2 regions of the Pseudomonas urmiensis genome follow, and region 2 is predicted to be linked to the other one. Evidence: riboswitches for the same ligand, from Rfam matches in the RefSeq annotation. Region 2 holds a riboswitch; the other holds the start of a gene.
The links. A riboswitch is a leader RNA that binds a small molecule or an ion and turns the genes downstream of it on or off. The one in region 2 is predicted to bind thiamine pyrophosphate.
Positions count from the first base shown of each region.

Region 1: linked by a shared signal. The riboswitch ahead of thiC (phosphomethylpyrimidine synthase ThiC) and the one ahead of HU737_RS07085 (TenA family protein) in region 2 are both predicted to bind thiamine pyrophosphate.

Region 1 covers NZ_JABWRE020000002.1:173,820-177,893, forward strand. The annotation lists gene thiC (phosphomethylpyrimidine synthase ThiC) at 127-2,013, opposite strand; TPP riboswitch at 2,170-2,276, opposite strand; gene HU737_RS25960 (TolC family outer membrane protein) at 2,438-3,874, shown strand; gene waaA (lipid IV(A) 3-deoxy-D-manno-octulosonic acid transferase) at 4,002-4,074, opposite strand, start outside.
Region 2 covers NZ_JABWRE020000001.1:1,600,721-1,604,794, forward strand. The annotation lists gene codA (cytosine deaminase) at 1-165, shown strand, start outside; gene HU737_RS07070 (hypothetical protein) at 318-1,055, shown strand; gene HU737_RS07075 (WYL domain-containing protein) at 1,057-1,596, opposite strand; gene HU737_RS07080 (PaaI family thioesterase) at 1,690-2,133, opposite strand; TPP riboswitch at 2,309-2,423, shown strand; gene HU737_RS07085 (TenA family protein) at 2,502-3,149, shown strand; gene tenA (thiaminase II) at 3,152-3,811, shown strand; gene HU737_RS07095 (LysR family transcriptional regulator) at 3,859-4,074, opposite strand, start outside.

The sequences.
Region 1 (4,074 bases), on a different contig from region 2:
GTTGGAGTGGGGGAACGTGGGGGCGGACTTGCCCCGCGATAGCATCAGCAGGTGCAACCTGGTTGCCTGCGCTGACGCTATCGCGAGGCAAGCCCGCCCCCACGATTGATCGAGCCCTGAAAGCCTCTAGACTTTCTGGTACAGCTGGCTACCTGCCTGGCGGAACCGCTCGGACTGCTCGCGCATGCCCTGCTCAACCGACACATCCACGGCATCGATCCGCTGGTTGGCAGCGTACTCGCGCACTTCCTGGGTGATCTTCATGGAGCAGAACTTCGGCCCGCACATCGAGCAGAAGTGCGCGACCTTGGCCGATTCCTTGGGCAGGGTCTCGTCGTGGAACGCGCGCGCGGTGTCTGGGTCCAGGCCAAGGTTGAACTGGTCTTCCCAGCGGAACTCGAACCGCGCCTTGGACAAGGCGTTGTCGCGAATCTGTGCGCCCGGATGGCCCTTGGCAAGGTCGGCGGCATGCGCGGCGATCTTGTAGGTGATGATGCCGGTCTTGACGTCATCCTTGTTCGGCAAGCCCAGGTGTTCCTTGGGCGTCACGTAGCAAAGCATGGCGCAACCGAACCAGCCGATCATCGCCGCACCGATACCGGAGGTGATGTGGTCGTAGCCCGGCGCAATGTCGGTGGTCAGGGGGCCGAGGGTATAGAACGGCGCCTCATCGCAGCACTCCAGCTGCTTGTCCATGTTTTCCTTGATCAGTTGCATCGGCACATGCCCTGGGCCTTCGATCATGCACTGCACGTCGTGCTTCCAGGCGATCTTGGTCAACTCGCCGAGCGTCTCCAGCTCACCGAATTGGGCCTCGTCGTTGGCATCGGCGATCGAACCCGGACGCAGGCCATCACCCAGCGAGAAGCTGACGTCGTAGGCCTTCATGATCTGGCAGATTTCATCGAAATGGGTATAGAGGAAGTTTTCCTGGTGATGCGCCAGGCACCACTTGGCCATGATCGAGCCGCCGCGGCTGACGATGCCGGTCACCCGCTTGGCAGTCAGCGGCACGTAGCGCAGCAGCACGCCGGCGTGAATGGTGAAGTAGTCCACGCCCTGCTCGGCCTGTTCGATCAGGGTGTCGCGGAACAGCTCCCAGGTCAGGTCCTCGGCCACCCCGCCGACTTTTTCCAGGGCCTGGTAGATCGGCACGGTACCGATCGGCACCGGCGAGTTACGGATGATCCACTCGCGGGTTTCGTGAATGTGCTTGCCGGTGGACAGGTCCATCACCGTGTCCGAACCCCAACGGATGCCCCAGGTCAGCTTGGCGACTTCTTCCTCGATCGAAGAACCCAGGGCGCTGTTGCCGATGTTGCCGTTGATCTTCACCAGGAAGTTACGGCCGATGATCATCGGCTCGAGCTCGGTGTGGTTGATGTTGGCCGGAATGATCGCGCGGCCACGGGCGATTTCTTCACGGACGAACTCAGGGGTGATTTCTTTCGGGATGCTGGCCCCGAAGCTGTGGCCGGCATGCTGCTGGCTGAGCAGGCCGGCGGCGCGGGCCTCTTGCAGTTTCATGTTCTCGCGGAGGGCGACGTATTCCATCTCGGCGGTGATGATGCCCTGGCGCGCGTAGTGCATCTGCGTGACGTTGGCGCCGGCCTTGGCCCGGCGCGGATTGCGCACGTGGGCAAAGCGCAGTTTGGTCAGCTCGGCGTCGTTCAGGCGCTGCTGGCCGAAGTTCGAGCTCAGGCCTTCGAGGCGCTCGGTGTCACCGCGGTCGTCGATCCAGGCCGAGCGCACATCGCCCAGGCCCTTGCGCACATCGATGATGACCTCAGGGTCGGTGTACGGGCCAGAGGTGTCATACACCAGCACCGGCGCGTTGCTTTCGCCGCCGAAATCGGTGGGGGTGTCATCCAGGCTGATTTCACGCATGGGTACGCGAATGTCGGGGCGCGAGCCTTGGACATAGACCTTGCGGGAACGGGTGAAGGGTTGCACGGACTGCTGATCGACTTGCGCCGATTCGCTGAGGTTGATCGTTTTTTCTTGTTTGCTCATCACAGGCTCCAGACGGCTTCCTAGCGGCGGAATGTCGGGGAGAACCTGAATGACGCGGACGCAGCCCTAGAGGGGTGCAGTGCCGGATACCTGGAGTGCCATTGAGCGTGTGAGCTGCTCGACAAATCCCGGACCTGGCACAAGAGACTCGCCGGGAAAGCGAGAAATCTTGTTCCCTACGCAGGCGTTAACCTGATCAGGTTCAACGGGATCCGCACCTATGCGATCTCAGCCTTTGCTTCAAGGCACCCCGACAAGAACATGCGCAGTCTAGACTGGAGTGGCAGCTCAAGCCAAGAGTGCTTGTGACACGGATGATGAAAGGCGCAACTGACCGATTGTTGCCGGCGGCGCGCGGCACTACACTGGCCCATCGCTCGAAACTCAACAGTTCAGTAATTCAAACTCGTACAAGGATTGCCCTATGCTGCGCAAACTTTCACTGGCGATTGCCGTGTCTTGTGCGTCCAACGGAGCGGTATGGGCAGCGGATGTGCCCATGACGATCAAGACCGACCTGGTCAGCGTCTATCAGGAGGCCGCCAGCAACAACGCCGACCTCGCCGCCGCCCGTGCCGACTACGGCGCCCGCCGCGAGGTGGTGCCGCAAGCCCGGGCAGGCCTGCTGCCGAATCTCTCGGCCGGCGCCGAGATGATGAATACCCGGACCAAGCTCGACGAGCCCTCGATCACCTCCAATCGCAGTGGCAACTCGTGGAGTGCGACCCTGTCGCAGCCGATCTTCCGCGCCGACCGCTGGTTCCAGTTGCAGGCGGCCGAAGCGGTCAACGAGCAGGCCGCGCTGGAACTCTCGGCCACCGAGCAGAACCTGATCCTGCAAACCGCGGAAAACTACTTTGCCGTGCTACGCGCCCAGGACAACCTGGCCTCGACCAAGGCCGAGGAAGCGGCCTTCAAGCGCCAGCTGGACCAATCCAATGAACGCTTCGACGTCGGCCTTTCCGACAAGACCGACGTGCTGCAATCGCAGGCCAGCTACGACACTGCAAGGGCCAATCGGATCATCGCCGAGCGCCAGGTGCAGGACGCCTTCGAAGCCCTGGTGACCTTGACCAACCGCGAATATGGCTCGCTGCAAGGGGTGGTTCACAGCCTGCCAATCCAGGTGCCGACCCCCAACGACGCCAAGGCCTGGGTCGAAACGGCAGCCCGGCAGAACCTCAACCTGCTGGCGACCAACCACGCCGTCACCGCCGCCGAAGAAACCCTGCGCCAGCGCAAGGCCGGCCACGCGCCAACCGTGGATGCGGTGGCCCGCTATCAGAAAGGTGACAACGACAGCCTTGGCTTCACCAACCCCGCGCCGCAAGCCGGGGTGCGTTATGGCGGCGATGTCGAGCAGACCAGCATTGGCTTGCAGTTGAATATCCCGATCTACAGCGGCGGCTTGACCAGCTCGCAAGTGCGCGAGGCCTATCAGCGCCTGAGCCAGAGCGAGCAACAGCGCGAAAGCCTGCGCCGCCAGGTGGTGGAGAACACCCGTAACCTGCACCGAGCAGTGAACACCGATGTCGAGCAGGTACAGGCGCGCAAGCAGTCGATCATTTCCAACCAGAGTGCGTTGGAAGCGACCGAAATTGGCTATCAGGTAGGTACGCGCAACATCGTCGATGTGCTCGATGCGCAGCGTCAGCTGTACACCTCGGTGCGCGACTACAACAACAGCCGCTATGACTACATCCTCGACAACCTGCGCCTGAAGCAGGCGGCCGGGACCTTGAGCCCGCAAGATCTGCAGGATCTGGGGCGCTACCTGAAGGCCGATTACAATCCGGACCGGGATTTCCTGCCGCCGGACCTGGCGGCGGCAGCGGCGAAGAATTTCGAACGCAGGCCCTGAAGGCCAGGCTAGACCGGCCTCGTCGCGGGGCAAGCCCGCTCCCACGCTGTCGACGCACCCTCATGAACGTGCAACACAACGTGGGCGCGGGCTCCCCCCGCGATGAGGCCCGAGAGGACCGCCTCGTTCAGCGAATCAGCGCGCCCAGCCCATCTAGCAACCGCTGCAACGCGCCTTGATTGGCCTGCATCACCGCCCGC
Region 2 (4,074 bases):
GGTGAGCGCTATGGCATCGAGGTGGGGCGGCCGGCGAATCTGCTGTTGTTGTCGGCGCCGGATGATTACGAGATGGTTCGCAGCCAAGGGCATGCGTTGGTGTCGGTGCGTGCTGGCAAGGTATTGATGCGCCGCACGCCAGCGCAGGTTCAGCGGTTTGCTTGAGGTGTAGAGGCTGGGGCTGCAAAGCAGCCCCAAAAATTTCACTCATCGGCGTTGCGCGGCTTCAATTCACAATTGCCCCACAGGCCGATCGGTGGCAGGCTTTGCCGGCGCTTTTGCATCACCCACACTGCGAACAATAAGGAACCGCCAAGGTGAGTTGGGAAAAAGTCGGGAAGTCCCTCGTGGGCCTGTTGGTCGTCGGCGCCTGCGCAGCAGGGCTGTATACCGCCTTCAAGGAAGAACCAGCCCTGCAGGCACGCCTGACCTACGCCTACCTGACCTACCCGAGCCAGTTCAACGAGCGCATCAGCAAGGCCAATGACTTGCTCAAGTACGAGCGCCTGCATGAGCAGATGAGCGATATCAGCAAAGGCCTGCTCGGCCACCAGCAGCTCGACAAACTGGTCGACGTCGCCCAGGAACCCTACCTGCAGCTGTTCGCCAAGCCGTTCGAAGCAGGGCTGGTCGACCATCGCACCGGCTTGCAGATCGAGCTGGAAAATACCAGCGATAGGGCACTCAAGGACGTGCAGATCCGCCTGCCGGCCAAAGGCCTGGTGCAGGTGCGTGACGATGCCGGCAACGATGCGATTCCCCAGGCGGCGACCAATATCATCGACATTCCGAGCATCGCCGGGCGTGCGGCGTGCAAGGTGTGGATCTATTTTGATTCCGATTACTCGCAGATTCGCCAGGGTGGCCTGAGCATCCGCCATGCCGATGGGCTGGCACAGATCAGCACCTACCGCGAATACATAGGCTTGCCCGCAACGGTGGCCAAGTACAGCCAGCTGCTAATAGCACTGCTGGTGCTACTGACCCTGGCAGTGCTTGGCATGGGCTACACCTGCCTGCGCCGAGAGCGCAGCGCCTCGAGCGCGTCCAGATAACTCACTCGCCGTCGTGCAGCGCCAGGCTCTGGCGCAGTTGCGCAAGCATTGCCGTGCGTAGCTGCGCGGGCGCGTGCAGCTGAATCGCCCCGGCGTGGGCCAGCAGCCAGCCCAGCAAGGGGCGATTGTCTTCGACGGTAGCCTCAAGGTGAGCGCTGCCGTCTTCCTGATAGTCCAGGCGCATATCCGCAGAAAGCGGCTGTTGTTGCAGGCGCTGGGCCAGTGCCGGGTTGACCCAGGCGCGTAACGCCACCTGCTGTGGTCGGTCGATATCGTTCGGTTGCAGCAGCTGCGCCTCGCCCAGGCTCAAGCCCGGTTGCCAGTACCAACCGTAGGGCATGCCCTTGCTGTTGCAGTGCAAGGGGAACAACCCGGCCAGCTCATTCAGATCACGTTCCACCGTGCGCTTGCTGGTCGAGTGACCTATCTTGGCCAACGCCTGTTGCAATTGGGTGGAGCTCAAGCCCGGATGATGGTCGGGCAGCAGCTTGAGCAACTGCCACTGACGGGCGATGGTGTGGCGAGTGGGATTGCTGGGCAAAACACGGATCCTTGGCGCAGCGGGTGGCTCGCCTAGCTAGTGGCAATTGGCTATTGCTGCGCAGCATACCTTGGCACAGGATGGGATCCAAATTTAGTTAGCGCTTTCGCGCAACGGTTGCTGGATGACTTCGTATCTTGCAGTTCCTTCGACTACTAGCGTGCCTTGCTCATCCCAGAGCTCACCTCGGGCATAACGCCTATGTCCTCTGGACATGTATTGGGTACCGACGCCGACGAAGCGCCCAGGAGTGACAGGCACCCGCAGTTGGATATCCAGCCCAGTGCAGCGGGCTACTTGGTTACTGGCGAGCATGGCGAAGACTGCCGGCCCCATGCATTCCTCGATCATCGCCGAGAGCATACCGGCGTGGATAAAGCCCTCTTCGTTGGTCAGGGATGACGTAGCCGTGAACAGCACCTCGGCCTGGCGCTTGACCTTGTGATACAAGATCAGTTGCCAGCCGAGCAGGCTGGCGGCGTGAGGCAACGAATGCTGGCCATCGGTGGTTCTGCAGAACAGCGTGTCCTTGTCCATCAGGTGAGGCGCTCCATAGCCGAGGGCATCACCTAGCCTGCAATGGACAGTGGATCAGGTCTACTGGCAAAAATGCCAGGTGTGCAATCGAGCGCTTGGATGTGCGCTATTTCAGTTGAGTGTCTGCGCTAGCCATCCCGGCTGATGACAAGCCACCCCCCCTCCTGTATACCTATTCGCCACCAAGGGGAGCCCGGCAACGGGCTGAGAAACCGCTGAGATCACCAGCGCGGTGACCCTTCGAACCTGATCCGGATCATGCCGGCGAAGGGATGGGACTGCCGACCTGCCTTTTTGCCGGCCTCACTGCGAGGCCGCTTCATGCCACACCGCCACGGTCTCGCTGTCACCCTACAGAGGACAGCACCATGACCGAACGCTTCACCCAAACCCTGCGCCGCCAAAGCGAGCCGACCTGGTCTGCGGCGGTCGGCCACCGCTTCGTCAAAGAGCTGTGCGACGGCAGCGTGGCGGACCCTGTCATGGTCCGCTACCTGGTCCAGGATCACCGCTTTCTCGATAGCTTCCTGACCCTGCTGGGGGCCGCCATCGCCACGGCCGACACCTTCGAGGCACGCCTGCGCCTGGGGCGCTTCGCCGGCATGATCAGTAGCGACGAGAACACCTACTTCCTGCGCGCTTTCCAAGCCCTGGACGTCAGCCCGGCGCAGCGCGACGAGCCTGCCGACACCCTACCAACCGCAGGGTTCAAGGCGATCATGCGCGAAGCGGCGGCCACCCGTTCGTATGCCGCCGCCCTGGCGGTACTCAATGTCGCCGAGGGCCTGTACCTGGATTGGGCGATCAAGGCACCGCAACCGTTGCCGGCCAACTTTGTCCACGCCGAGTGGATCACCCTGCATGACAACCCGTTCTTCCGCGACTTCGTCGCCTTCCTGCAAGCAGAACTGGATCGGGTCGGGCCACAGCAGGCGGCACTGAGCAGCGACTTCTACCTGCGCACGGTGCAGCTGGAGCTGGCCTTCTTCGATGCCATCTACCCAGGGGAGGCGTGAGCATGGATATCTTCGATCGCCTCAAGGGCGCGTGCGCGGCCCAATGGTCCAGCTATGTCGATCATCCGTTCGTGCGGCAGATGGGTGAGGGCAGCCTGAGCGAGGAGGCCTTCCGTACTTACCTGGTGCAGGATTACCTGTTCCTCATCCAGTTTGCCCGCGCCTGGGCCCTGGCCGCGTACAAGAGCCGTTTGCCCAGCGACATCCGGGCAGCCCAGGCGGGGCTGGCGGCGATCCTCGATGAGACCGAACTGCACCTGCGCCTTTGCGCGCGCTGGGGGTTGTCCAAGGCCGATATCGAGGCCGCGCCTGAGCATCAGGCGACAGTGGCCTACACCCGCTATGTACTCGATTGCGGTGCGGCAGGTGACCTGCTGGAACTGCACGCGGCGCTGGCGCCTTGTGTGATTGGCTATGCAGAGATTGGCCGGGCGTTGTCCGAGCAGATTGGCGATTTGCGCGATCACCCCTATCGCGAATGGATCGGCGAGTATGCCGGGGAGGCTTACCAAGGGGTGGCGGCTGCGGCGCGCACGCATCTGGATGAACTGGCGGCGCGGAGCATGACCGAGCAGCGCTTTGTCGACTTGGCGGCGATCTTTGGCCAGGCGTCGAAGCTGGAGGCAGATTTCTGGCAGATGGGGTTGGACGCCACGGTGTAAGGCTTTGGATTTTTGGGGCTGCACAGCGGCCCCAGGATCTGAAGGCATCACTGCACCTGCAGGCACCCCTGCAATGCCTCGATAAACACCCGCTCCGCCCGACTCAAACGCTGCTCGCGATTCCACAGCAGGTGAATATCGACATCCGCAATCCCCTCATGCGGCGGCAATCGCCAGAGCAATCCAGCCTGCACATCAGGCGCCACCACGTGCTCGGGTAAACAGCCAATGCCAAACCCGGCAATCACCAGCCGGCGCACTTC